DNA from 2 places in the Kitasatospora sp. NPDC085895 genome. Region 1 is predicted to be linked to the other one. Evidence: riboswitches for the same ligand, from Rfam matches in the RefSeq annotation. Region 1 holds a riboswitch; the other holds the start of a gene.

Region 1 (5,364 bases):
CTGCTGGGGGTTCAGCGGCTCCTTCCAGACCAGGATCCGCCCGACCACGCCGGCCCAGTTGTCGCCCCAGATCCCGTGGTGCCGGCTGCGGCCGAGCTGCAGCGGACCGGGCCCGGCCCAGATGGGGCCGTTGAGCTTGGCGGTGGCCGCCTGCGCGCCGTTCACGTAGAGCGTGATGGTGCGCTGGCCGGCGTCGTAGACCGCGGTGAGCAGCACCCACTGCGTCACCGTCTCCAGGCTCTCTGGGGCCACCGCCTGGACGACCGTGCCGTCGGCGCCGCCGTCCGCGGTCTGCACCCGGAACGCCCACGCCTTCTTGCCGCTGGCGTCGTCGCGGGACAGGTCGAAGGAGTACGAGATGCCGTCGCCCTGGCTGATCGCCGTGCGCGATCCGCCGGGCGCCTCGTTGTAGACCCATGCCGCGATCGAGAAGCTCTTGCCGACGTCGACCAGCTGGTTCGCCGACTGGGCGTAGGAGTTGTTGTTGCTCCGCATGCGCAGCGCATAACCGCCCTCCACCTCGGCGAGCTGCGCGTCCGGGCCGATGGCGAGGTTCGCCTGACCGGACTTGTCGGCCAGCAGGTCGGGCTGGCCGGGCACGGTCGGCGAGTTGGCGGGGACCGAGCCGGACGGGTGCGCCGAGGCCGAGGCGCTGGACGATGCGCCGGTCTCCGGAGTGCCGCCGTGCACGCCCTTCATGACGGCCAGACCGACCGCCCCGCCGAGGACGCAGGCGGTGAGCACGATGCCGCCCGTCCAGATCAGCTTCTTTCGGCGCGACGAGGCCTCGTGCTGCTGGGCCAGCGCCTCCCAGTCCGGGATCGCGGTCTGCGCCTGCTGGGGCAGCGGCCACTGCTGGTGCGACGCCTGCGCGGGGAAGCCGGGCGGCGTGCCGAAGCCGGCCTGCGGCGGGAAGGACTGGGCACCCTGTGCCCCCTGCTCCGCGGGATTCGCCGGTCCCCCCTGGGACCCGGGCTGACCCGTCCAACCGGGCGTGGCCCCCGTACCGTCACTCATGGCCAGAGATCGTAGGCCATGGGGTGCGGCGCAGTCTCGGGTGGTGACCGTTCCGTGAGCGCAACGGGTGGGTCAGGGGCGGGTCGGATGTGCGCACTGCGCCCACCGGAGTGTGTCCAGCCACGGACGCGACACGCTGCGTGCACAAGATATGGGGGTACATCAGGGAGACACCACAACATGTATGCTCACTCTCGCTGTCGACGCAGGGGAACCCGGTGCAAGTCCGGGACTGCCCCGCAACGGTGAGCAGGCCCGTGAACGCCCGGGCCCGCGCAGTCCGAGGGCCTGCCGACGGTGTGCCACCGGCTTCCCCGCAGATGCCATGAAGCACAGCTGTACGTCCGGGCCTCGCGGGTGGGCCGGGTGGCGACGCGCACCCCCGACACCGTCGGGCGGTGCCGGTCCCCCCTGCCACGCGCATGCCCGGACGCGCCCCCGGCCCCCGGCCCGGGGGTGTCCGAAGCGTCCGCTGCCGCCACAGGAGAGAGTGCGCCTTGACCGTCGCTGCCTCAGTCACCCTGCCCTCCCAGGGATCCGCCGACAACGACCGGCCCGACCCCGGTGCCGCGCTGCTCCGGCTGCTCACCGACCGCAGCACCGACCTCCCCCAGGTGGACCCCGGCCACGTCGCCGCCGCCGCGCTGCGCGGCCGCCACGCCGGTTCGGACTTCGCCGAGCTCCGCGGGCTGGCCGTGGAGGCCGCCGCGTCGATGATCGCCGAGGACCCGCAGTACTCGAAGCTCGCGGCCCGCCTGCTGGCGCTGGAGATCCGCGACGAGGCGGTCTCCCAGGGCGCGGTCACCTTCGCCGCCTCGATCGCCGTCGGCCACGCCGAGGGCCTGATCGGCGACACCACCGCGGCCTTCGTGGCCAAGCACGCGGCCGCCTTCGACGCGCTGGTCGACCTGCAGGGCGACGACCGCTTCGAGTACTTCGGCCTGCGCACCGTGCAGTCCCGCTACCTGCTGCGCCACCCGATCACCCGCAAGGTGGTCGAGACCCCGCAGTACTTCCTGCTGCGCGTGGCGGCCGGTCTCGCGGTCGGCGACACCGAGCAGTCGGTGGCCGAGGTGGCCGAGCTCTACCGGCTGATGAGCCGTCTGGAGTACCTGACGTCCTCTCCGACGCTGTTCAACTCCGGTACCAAGCACCCCCAGATGTCGTCCTGCTACCTGCTGGACTCGCCGCTGGACAACCTGGACTCGATCTACAACCGCTACGCGCAGATCGCCCGGCTGTCCAAGCACGCCGGCGGCATCGGCCTGTCCTACTCGCGGATCCGCTCCCGCGGCAGCCTGATCCGCGGCACCAACGGCCAGTCGAACGGCATCGTGCCGTTCCTGCGCACCCTGGACTCCTCGGTCGCCGCGGTCAACCAGGGCGGCCGCCGCAAGGGCGCGGCCTGCGTCTACCTGGAGACCTGGCACGCCGACATCGAGGAGTTCCTGGAGCTCCGCGACAACACCGGCGAGGAGGCCCGGCGCACCCACAACCTCAACCTGGCGCACTGGATCCCGGACGAGTTCATGCGCCGGGTGAACGCCGACGAGGACTGGTCGCTGTTCTCCCCCGCCGACGTGCCCGAGCTGGTCGACCTGTGGGGCGCCGACTTCGACGAGGCGTACCGCAAGGCCGAGCAGGCCGGCAAGGCCGTCCGCACCATCCCGGCGCAGACCCTGTACGCCCGCATGATGCGCACCCTGGCGCAGACCGGCAACGGCTGGATGACCTTCAAGGACGCCTCCAACCGGGCCGCCAACCAGACCGCGCTGCCCGGCCGCACCGTGCACTCCTCCAACCTGTGCACGGAGATCCTGGAGGTCACCGACGACTCCGAGACGGCCGTCTGCAACCTCGGCTCGGTGAACCTGGGCGCCCACGTGGCCGCCGGCGCCACCGCCGCCGACCTGCTGAACGCGATGGACTGGGAGCGCCTGGACGCCACCGTCCGCACCGCGGTGACCTTCCTCGACCGGGTCATCGACATCAACTTCTACCCGACCACCGAGGCGGGCACCTCCAACTCCCGCTGGCGGCCGGTCGGCCTCGGCGTGATGGGCCTGCAGGACGTCTTCTTCCAGCTGCGGATCGACTTCGACTCCGCCGAGGCGAAGACCCTCTCCACCCTGATCTCCGAGCGCATCATGCTCACCGCCTACGAGCGCTCCGCGGACCTCGCCGAGCAGTTCGGCCGCCACGAGGCGTACGGCGAGACCCGCGCGGCCCGCGGCGAGCTGCACATCGACCACTTCGGTGCCGCCCCGCAGTGGACGGAGCGCTGGGACGCGCTGCGCGCCCGGATCGCCGAGACCGGCCTGCGCAACTCGCTGCTGCTGGCGATCGCGCCGACCGCCACCATCGCCTCCATCGCCGGCGTGTACGAGTGCATCGAGCCGCAGGTGTCCAACCTGTTCAAGCGCGAGACGCTCTCCGGCGAGTTCCTCCAGGTCAACCCGTACCTGGTGCGCGAGCTCAAGGAGCTCGGCGTCTGGGACCAGCAGACCCGGGACGCGCTGCGCGAGACCAACGGCTCGGTGCAGGACCTCAACTGGCTGCCCGCCGAGGTCCGTTCGCTGTACCGCACGGCGTGGGAGCTGCCCCAGCGCGCGCTGATCGACCTGGCCGCGGCCCGCATGCCGTACATCGACCAGAGCCAGTCGCTGAACCTCTTCATGGCGGCGCCGACCATCGGCAAGCTCAGCTCGATGTACGCGTACGCCTGGAAGGTCGGCCTGAAGACCACGTACTACCTGCGGTCGCGCCCGGCCACCCGGATCGCGCAGGCCGCCACGGGCGCCCGCGCCGCCGTGCCGGTGCCCGCGCCGACCATGAGCCAGGCCGAGCAGGACGCCATCGCCTGCTCCCTGGAGAACCCCGAGTCCTGCGAGGCCTGCCAGTGAGCACCGAAGACCGCCAGAAGATGCTGCTCGACCCGGGCTTCGAGCTGACGCTGCGCCCGATGCGCTACCCGTCGTTCTACGACCGGTACCGCGACGCCATCAAGAACACCTGGACGGTGGAGGAGGTGGACCTGCACTCCGACGTCGCCGACCTCGCCAAGCTGAGCGAGGGCGAGCGGCACATGATCGGCCGGCTGGTCGCCTTCTTCGCGACCGGTGACTCGATCGTCGCCAACAACGTGGTGCTGAGCCTCTACAAGCACATCAACTCCCCCGAGGCCCGGCTCTACCTGTCCCGGCAGCTGTTCGAGGAGGCCGTGCACGTCCAGTTCTACCTGACGCTGCTCGACACCTACCTGCCCGACCCGGACGACCGTGCGGCGGCCTTCGCGGCGGTGGAGAACATCCCCTCCATCCACCAGAAGGCGCAGTTCTGCTTCAAGTACATGAACGCGGTCGACCACATCGACTCGCTGCAGACCAAGGAGGACCGCCGCGCGTTCCTCCTGAACCTGATCTGCTTCGCGGCCTGCGTCGAGGGCCTGTTCTTCTACGGCGCCTTCGCGTACGTGTACTGGTTCCGCAGCCGCGGCCTGCTGCACGGCCTGGCCACCGGCACCAACTGGGTGTTCCGCGACGAGTCCATGCACATGGACTTCGCGTTCTCCGTCGTGGACACCGTCCGCGAGGAGGAGCCGGACCTCTTCGACGAGCAGATGGCCAAGCAGGTCACCGAGATGCTGGAGGAGGCCGTCGAGGCCGAGCTCCAGTTCGCCCGCGACCTCTGCGGCGAGGGCCTGCCCGGCATGAACACCGAGTCGATGCGCCAGTACCTGGAGGCCGTCGCCGACCAGCGCCTGGCCCGTCTCGGCCTGCCGATCCGCTACGGCTCCACCAACCCCTTCGGGTTCATGGAGCTGCAGAACGTCCAGGAGCTGACCAACTTCTTCGAGCGCCGGGTCTCGGCCTACCAGGTCGCCGTCGAGGGCTCGGTCTCCTTCGACGACGACTTCTAGGCCGCTTCCAGGCCGCCTCCGGGCCGCACGGCGCCGGAAACCGCCGAAGGGCCGCACCCGGGATCCGGGTGCGGCCCTTCGGCGCGTGTTCCGCCGTACCGTCAGTCGTTGGGCACGGTGGCGTACTTGGGGGTGCCCTCGGACATCTGACGCAGGGCGTCCTTGCGGTCCCGCTTGGAGAGCCGGTCGATGTACAGGTAGCCGTACAGGTGGTCGGTCTCGTGCTGCAGGCAGCGGGCGAAGAAGCCGGTGCCCTCGACCCGGACGGGGTTGCCGTCCTTGTCCTGGCCGGTCACCGCGGCGAAGTCGGGACGGGCCAGCTCCATGTACGCGGTCGGCACGGAGAGGCAGCCCTCCGGCGAGTCGTCCAGCGCGCGGCGGCCGGCCGGCAGCTCCTCCAGGACCGGGTTGACGACGTGGCCGACGTG
Region 2 (5,364 bases), on a different contig from region 1:
GAGCCGGCTCGGGATCGCCTTGGGGTCGACGGAGTAGAAGTTGCGGCCGGTCGGCAGCACGTTGACCAGACCGCGCAGCGGCGAGCCGGACGGGCCGGCCGGGACGAAGCCGCCGTTCAGCGCGTGCAGCACGGCGTCCAGCTCGTCGGTGGTCGCGGTCAGCCGCGGCACCACCTGGGTGGCGGCGAAGTCGAGCACCTCGCGGACGGCGTCCGGGTGCCCGGCGGTGACCTTCTCGACCGCCTCCGGGGCCCAGTCCCCGGCCTCCATCGCCTCGACCAGGGCGCGGGCCTGCGCCTCGGCGGCGTCGGTGGCGCCGAGGGTGAGCGCGGCCTCGTCCAGGCCGAGCGCCTCGCGCAGACCGGGCAGCGCGCTGACGCCGCCCCAGATCTGCCGGGCGCGCAGGATGGCGAGCACGATGTTGACCCGGTCGGTGCCGGCCGGGGCCTGGCCGAGGACGTGCAGGCCGTCGCGGATCTGGGCGTCCTTGACCTCGCACAGCCAGCCGTCGACGTGCAGCAGGAAGTCGTCGAAGCCGTCGTCCTCGGGCCGCTCGTCCAGGCCGAGGTCGTGGTCGAGCCGGGCGGCCTGGATCAGCGTCCAGATCTGGGCGCGGATCGCCGGCAGCTTCGCCGGGTCCATCGCGGCGATCGTCGAGTACTCGTCGAGCAGCTGCTCCAGGCGCGCGATGTCGCCGTACGAGTCGGCGCGGGCCATCGGCGGGACGAGGTGGTCGACCAGGGTGGCGTGGGCGCGGCGCTTGGCCTGGGTGCCCTCGCCCGGATCGTTGACCAGGAAGGGGTAGATCAGCGGCAGGTCGCCGAGGACGGCGTCCGGGCCGCACTCGGCGGACAGCGCGGCCGTCTTGCCGGGCAGCCACTCCAGGTTGCCGTGCTTGCCGAGGTGGATCACGGCGTGCGCGCCGAAGCCGCCGTCCTCCTGGGCGGCGGCGATCCAGCGGTACGCGGCCAGGTAGTGGTGGCTGGGCGGCAGGTCCGGGTCGTGGTAGATCGCGACCGGGTTCTCGCCGAAGCCGCGCGGCGGCTGGATGAGGACGAGCAGGTTCCCGGAGCGGATCGCGGCGAGCACGATGTCGCCGTCCGGGTTCTGCGAGCGGTCCACGTACAGCTCGCCGGGGGCCGGGCCCCAGTGCTCCTCGACCTGCTCGCGCAGACCCTGCGGCAGGGCGGCGTACCAGCGGCGGTAGTCGGCGGCGGGGATGCGGACGGGGTTGCGGGCGAGCTGGTCCTCGGTCAGCCAGTCCTGGTCGTAGCCGCCGGCCGCGATCAGCGCGTGGATCAGCTCGTCGCCCTCGTGCGAGGTGGAGGTCGTGTCCAGGCCCGGCAGGTCGGTGCCCAGGTCCATGCCCTCCTCGCGGAGGCGGTGCAGCAGGCGCACCGCGCTGGCCGGGGTGTCCAGGCCGACCGCGTTGCCGACCCGGGCGTGCTTGGTCGGGTACGCGGAGAGCACCAGGGCGAGACGGCGCTCGGCCGCCGGGGTGTGGCGCAGCCGGGCGTGCCGGACGGCGATGCCGGCGACCCGGGCGGAGCGCTCGGCGTCGGCGCGGTAGACGGTGAGGCCGTCCTCGTCCAGCTCCTTGAAGGAGAACGGCACGGTGATCAGACGGCCGTCGAACTCCGGGACGGCGACCTGGGTGGCGGTGTCCAGCGGGGAGAGGCCGTCGTCGCTCTCCTCCCACTGCGAGCGCGACCAGGTCAGGCACAGGGCCTGCAGGATCGGCCGGTCGAGGGCGGCGAGCGCGCCCGCGTCCCAGGCCTCCTCGTCGCCGCCGGCCTGCGCGTCGGCGGGCCGGGTGCCGCCCGCGGCGAGCACGGTGGTGACGATGGCGTCGGCCCGGCCGAGTTCGGCGAGCAGCTCCGGCTCGGCGCCGCGCAGCGAGGAGCAGTACAGCGGCAGCGCGCGGGCGCCCTCGTCCTCGATCGCGCTGCACAGCGTCTCGACGAAGGCGGTGTTCCCGCTCATGTGGTGGGCGCGGTAGTAGAGCACGGCGACCAGCGGGCCGTCCGAGGTGCGGGCCTGACGCTCCAGCGGGCCCCAGGCCGGGGCGGAGGCGGGCGGGGCGAAGCCGTGGCCGGTGAGCAGCACGGTGTCGGAGAGGAAGGCGCCGAGCTCGGCGAGGTTGGTCGGGCCGCCGTGCGCGAGGTAGGCGTGCGCCTCGGCGGCGATGCCGGCCGGGACGGTGGAGAGCTCCATCAGCTGGGCGTCCGGGGCCTGCTCGCCCGTCAGCACGACGACCGGGCGGGGCCCGGCGAGCAGCGCGTCCAGGCCGTCCTCCCAGGCGCGGCGGCCGCCGAGCAGGCGGACGACGACCAGGTCGGTGCCCTCGACCAGGGCGGGCAGCTCCTCGGCGGACAGCCGGGCCGGGTTGCCGAGCCGGTAGCGGACGGGGCCCTGCGAGGCGCGGGCGCTCAGCAGGTCGGTGTCGGAGGTCGACAGCAGCAGGATCATGCGGAGGGCCTCCCGGCCTGGTCGGTGTTCCACGGCGTGCGGCGGCGCACCGGGGCCGGGTGCGGCAGCCGGGTGCGCGGGGCGGAGCGGGGTGCGGTGCGAGGGCCTGTCTTCAAGGGCGCTCGGGCCGTCGTTCCAGGGGGCGTGTGGGGGCACCTCCCGGCCGAAGGCCGGGGGAGAACTGCGCAATCCGGATGCGGCCCACCGTGCAGACCACGGCTCGGCCCGTGCCGTCGTGACACCCGCCCCGGATCGCGCAGTTCCCCGCGCCCCTTGTGGTGCACCCGTGACCGTTGAAGACGCGCCCCGGGGGTGCGGCGGACCGCCGCCGGGGTCCCCGGGACGGCGGGCGACGGCTCGGCGCGTCCGGGCGGGACGGCGGAGCCGGGCATGCGGCAGCGCACAGGTCGGGCCTTCCTCGGGGTCCGCGCCCCGGGCTGGTGGAGGACGGCGGGAGTTCCTGGCTCCACGGCGGCTGAGCCGTGGTTACAGTGGCGGGACCGCACCGGATTTGCACCGGTTTCCTCCGCTTGCCGTCGCTGGCGTCGGACGGCCCGCACGGACCGTCCGGCAGCATCGTACGGGGTGGCGGACGGCCGCGGGACTGCGCGCGGACTGTGATCCAGACGACGGGGCGCCCCGTCGGACAATCTGTATGCTCGCCGCCATGCCACCGACTCCCGACCCCGCCGGGGCGGGCTCCGCCGTGCCCGACCGGGGCCGGTCGGACGCCTGTCCGGGGGCCCTTCGTCTGCACACGGCCGACGACGGCGCCCTCGCCCGCATCCGCGTCCCCGGCGGACTGCTGACGAGCCGTCAGGCGGCGGCGCTGGCCGATGCGGCAGAGGCGCTCGGCGACGGCGCACTGGAGACCACCTCGCGCGGCAACGTCCAACTGCGCGGCCTGGCTTCGGCCTGCGGCGCGGAACTCGCCGACCGGCTGCGGGCCGTCGGCCTGCTGCCCTCCGACACCCACGAGCGGGTGCGCAACATCGTCGCCTCGCCGACCGCCGGCCTCGACGCCGAGGGGCACGCCGACACCGCGGCCCGGGTGCGCGAGCTGGACGCGAAGCTCTGCGCGGCGCCCTGGGCGGCCGCGCTCTCCGGCAAGTTCCTCTTCGCCCTGGACGACGGCCGCGGCGATGTCGCCGCCCTGAACGCCGATGTGACATTGATCGCAGCGCCTGGCGGCACCGCCCTGCTGCGGCTCGGCCGCGAGACGACCGTCCGCGCGGTGCCGGCCGCACAGGCCGTGGACGCCGCCCTGGACGCCGCCCGGGACTTCCTCGACGCGCTGCGCACCACCGGCACCAGGGCCTGGCACCTGCGCGAGGTCCCCGAACTCCTCCCGCCCGGCGACCTGCCGCTGCCCCCGCTGTCCGGCGGACACCCGCCGCTCGGGGTGCTGCCCGGAGGCCTCTCGGTCGGGACGCGCTTCGGGCGGGCCACCGCCGCACAGTGGCGGCTGCTCGCCGGGCTGTCCGCCGGCGAGGTCCGGCTGACGCCCTGGCGCGGCGCCGTCCTGCCCGGCGTCGGCCCCGCCGCCCTCGCCGAGCTCGCCGCGGCCGGCTTCCTGACCGGGCCCGGCACCGCCTGGGACCGCGCCACCGCCTGCACCGGCCTGCCCGGCTGCGGCAAGTCGCTCGCCGACGTGCGCGGCGACGCGGCCCGCGCCCTGGAACGTGCGGACGGCGGTGGCCTGCCGGTGCACTGGTCGGGCTGCGAACGGCGCTGCGGCCACCCCTCCGGGCGATGGGTGGACGTGCTCGCCACCGGGCAGGGCTACCGGGTGGCACCGGTCGGGACACCGGACCGGCCCATGGATGTGACGCCAGTGGATGTGACGACGGAAGAGATGGCCGAGGCGGTCGCCGAGGCCCGGAGGACCACGTGATCGAGTACGAGAAGGACGGCGCCGCCATCTACCGGCAGTCCTTTGCCACCATCCGGGCCGAGGCCGACCTGGCCGCCCTGCCCGCCGACGTCTCGCAGGTCGCGGTGCGGATGATCCACGCCTGCGGCATGACCGACCTGGTCGAGGACCTGGTCTACTCGCCCGGTGTGGTCGCCTCGGCCCGCAAGGCGCTGCACGCCGGTGCGCCGATCCTCTGCGACGTCAACATGGTCGCCAGCGGTGTCACCCGCAAGCGGCTGCCCGCCGACAACGAGGTGATCTGCACCCTCACCGACCCGTCGGTGCCCGAGCTCGCGCGGAAGACCGGCAACACCCGCAGCGCCGCCGCCATGGAGCTGTGGCTGCCCAGGCTGGAGGGTGCCGTGGTGGCCGTCGGCAACGCGCCGACCTCGCTCTTCCGGCTGCTGGAGATGATCGAGGCCGGCGCGCCCCGCCCGGCCGCGGTGATCGGCGTGCCCGTCGGCTTCATCGGCGCCGCCGAGTCCAAGCAGGCCCTGGCCGAGCACCCGTCCGGCCTGGAGCACCTGGTGGTCCGCGGCCGGCGCGGCGGCAGTGCGATCGCCGCCGCCGCGATCAACGCGATTGCGAGTGAAGAAGAGTGACCGAGCAGCAGACCGGGCAGCAGACCGACCGGCGGACCGGCCGGCTGTACGGCGTCGGCCTCGGCCCCGGCGACCCCTCGCTGGTCACCGTCCGCGCCGCCGAACTCATCGGCAAGGCCGACGTGGTGGCCTACCACAGCGCCCGGCACGGCCGCTCCATCGCCCGCTCGATCGCCGACCGCTACCTGACCGGCGGCCAGATCGAGGAGAAGCTGGTCTACCCGATCACCGTGGAGACCACCGACCACCCCGGCGGCTACCGCGGCGCCCTGGACGACTTCTACGAGGAGGCGTCCGCCCGGCTCGCCGCCCACCTGGACGCCGGCCGGAACGTCGTCGTCCTCGCCGAGGGCGACCCGCTCTTCTACGGCTCGTACC

Evidence for each region. Region 1 has a riboswitch for cobalamin ahead of AB0442_RS04730 (ribonucleoside-diphosphate reductase subunit alpha). Riboswitches for the same ligand answer to the same signal wherever they lie in the genome.
Region 2: another riboswitch for cobalamin. It lies ahead of cobN (cobaltochelatase subunit CobN); the one in region 1 lies ahead of AB0442_RS04730 (ribonucleoside-diphosphate reductase subunit alpha).

Annotation. Positions count from the first base shown of each region.
Region 1 is NZ_JBFBJY010000005.1:62,575-67,938, reverse strand. It holds gene AB0442_RS04735 (LamG domain-containing protein) at 1-1,017, opposite strand, end outside; cobalamin riboswitch at 1,185-1,328, shown strand; gene AB0442_RS04730 (ribonucleoside-diphosphate reductase subunit alpha) at 1,539-3,920, shown strand; gene AB0442_RS04725 (ribonucleotide-diphosphate reductase subunit beta) at 3,941-4,936, shown strand; gene def (peptide deformylase) at 5,038-5,364, opposite strand, start outside.
Region 2 is NZ_JBFBJY010000014.1:97,471-102,834, forward strand. It holds gene cobN (cobaltochelatase subunit CobN) at 1-2,469, opposite strand, end outside; cobalamin riboswitch at 2,901-3,052, opposite strand; gene AB0442_RS12035 (hypothetical protein) at 3,137-4,363, shown strand; gene AB0442_RS12040 (precorrin-8X methylmutase) at 4,360-4,986, shown strand; gene AB0442_RS12045 (precorrin-2 C(20)-methyltransferase) at 4,983-5,364, shown strand, end outside.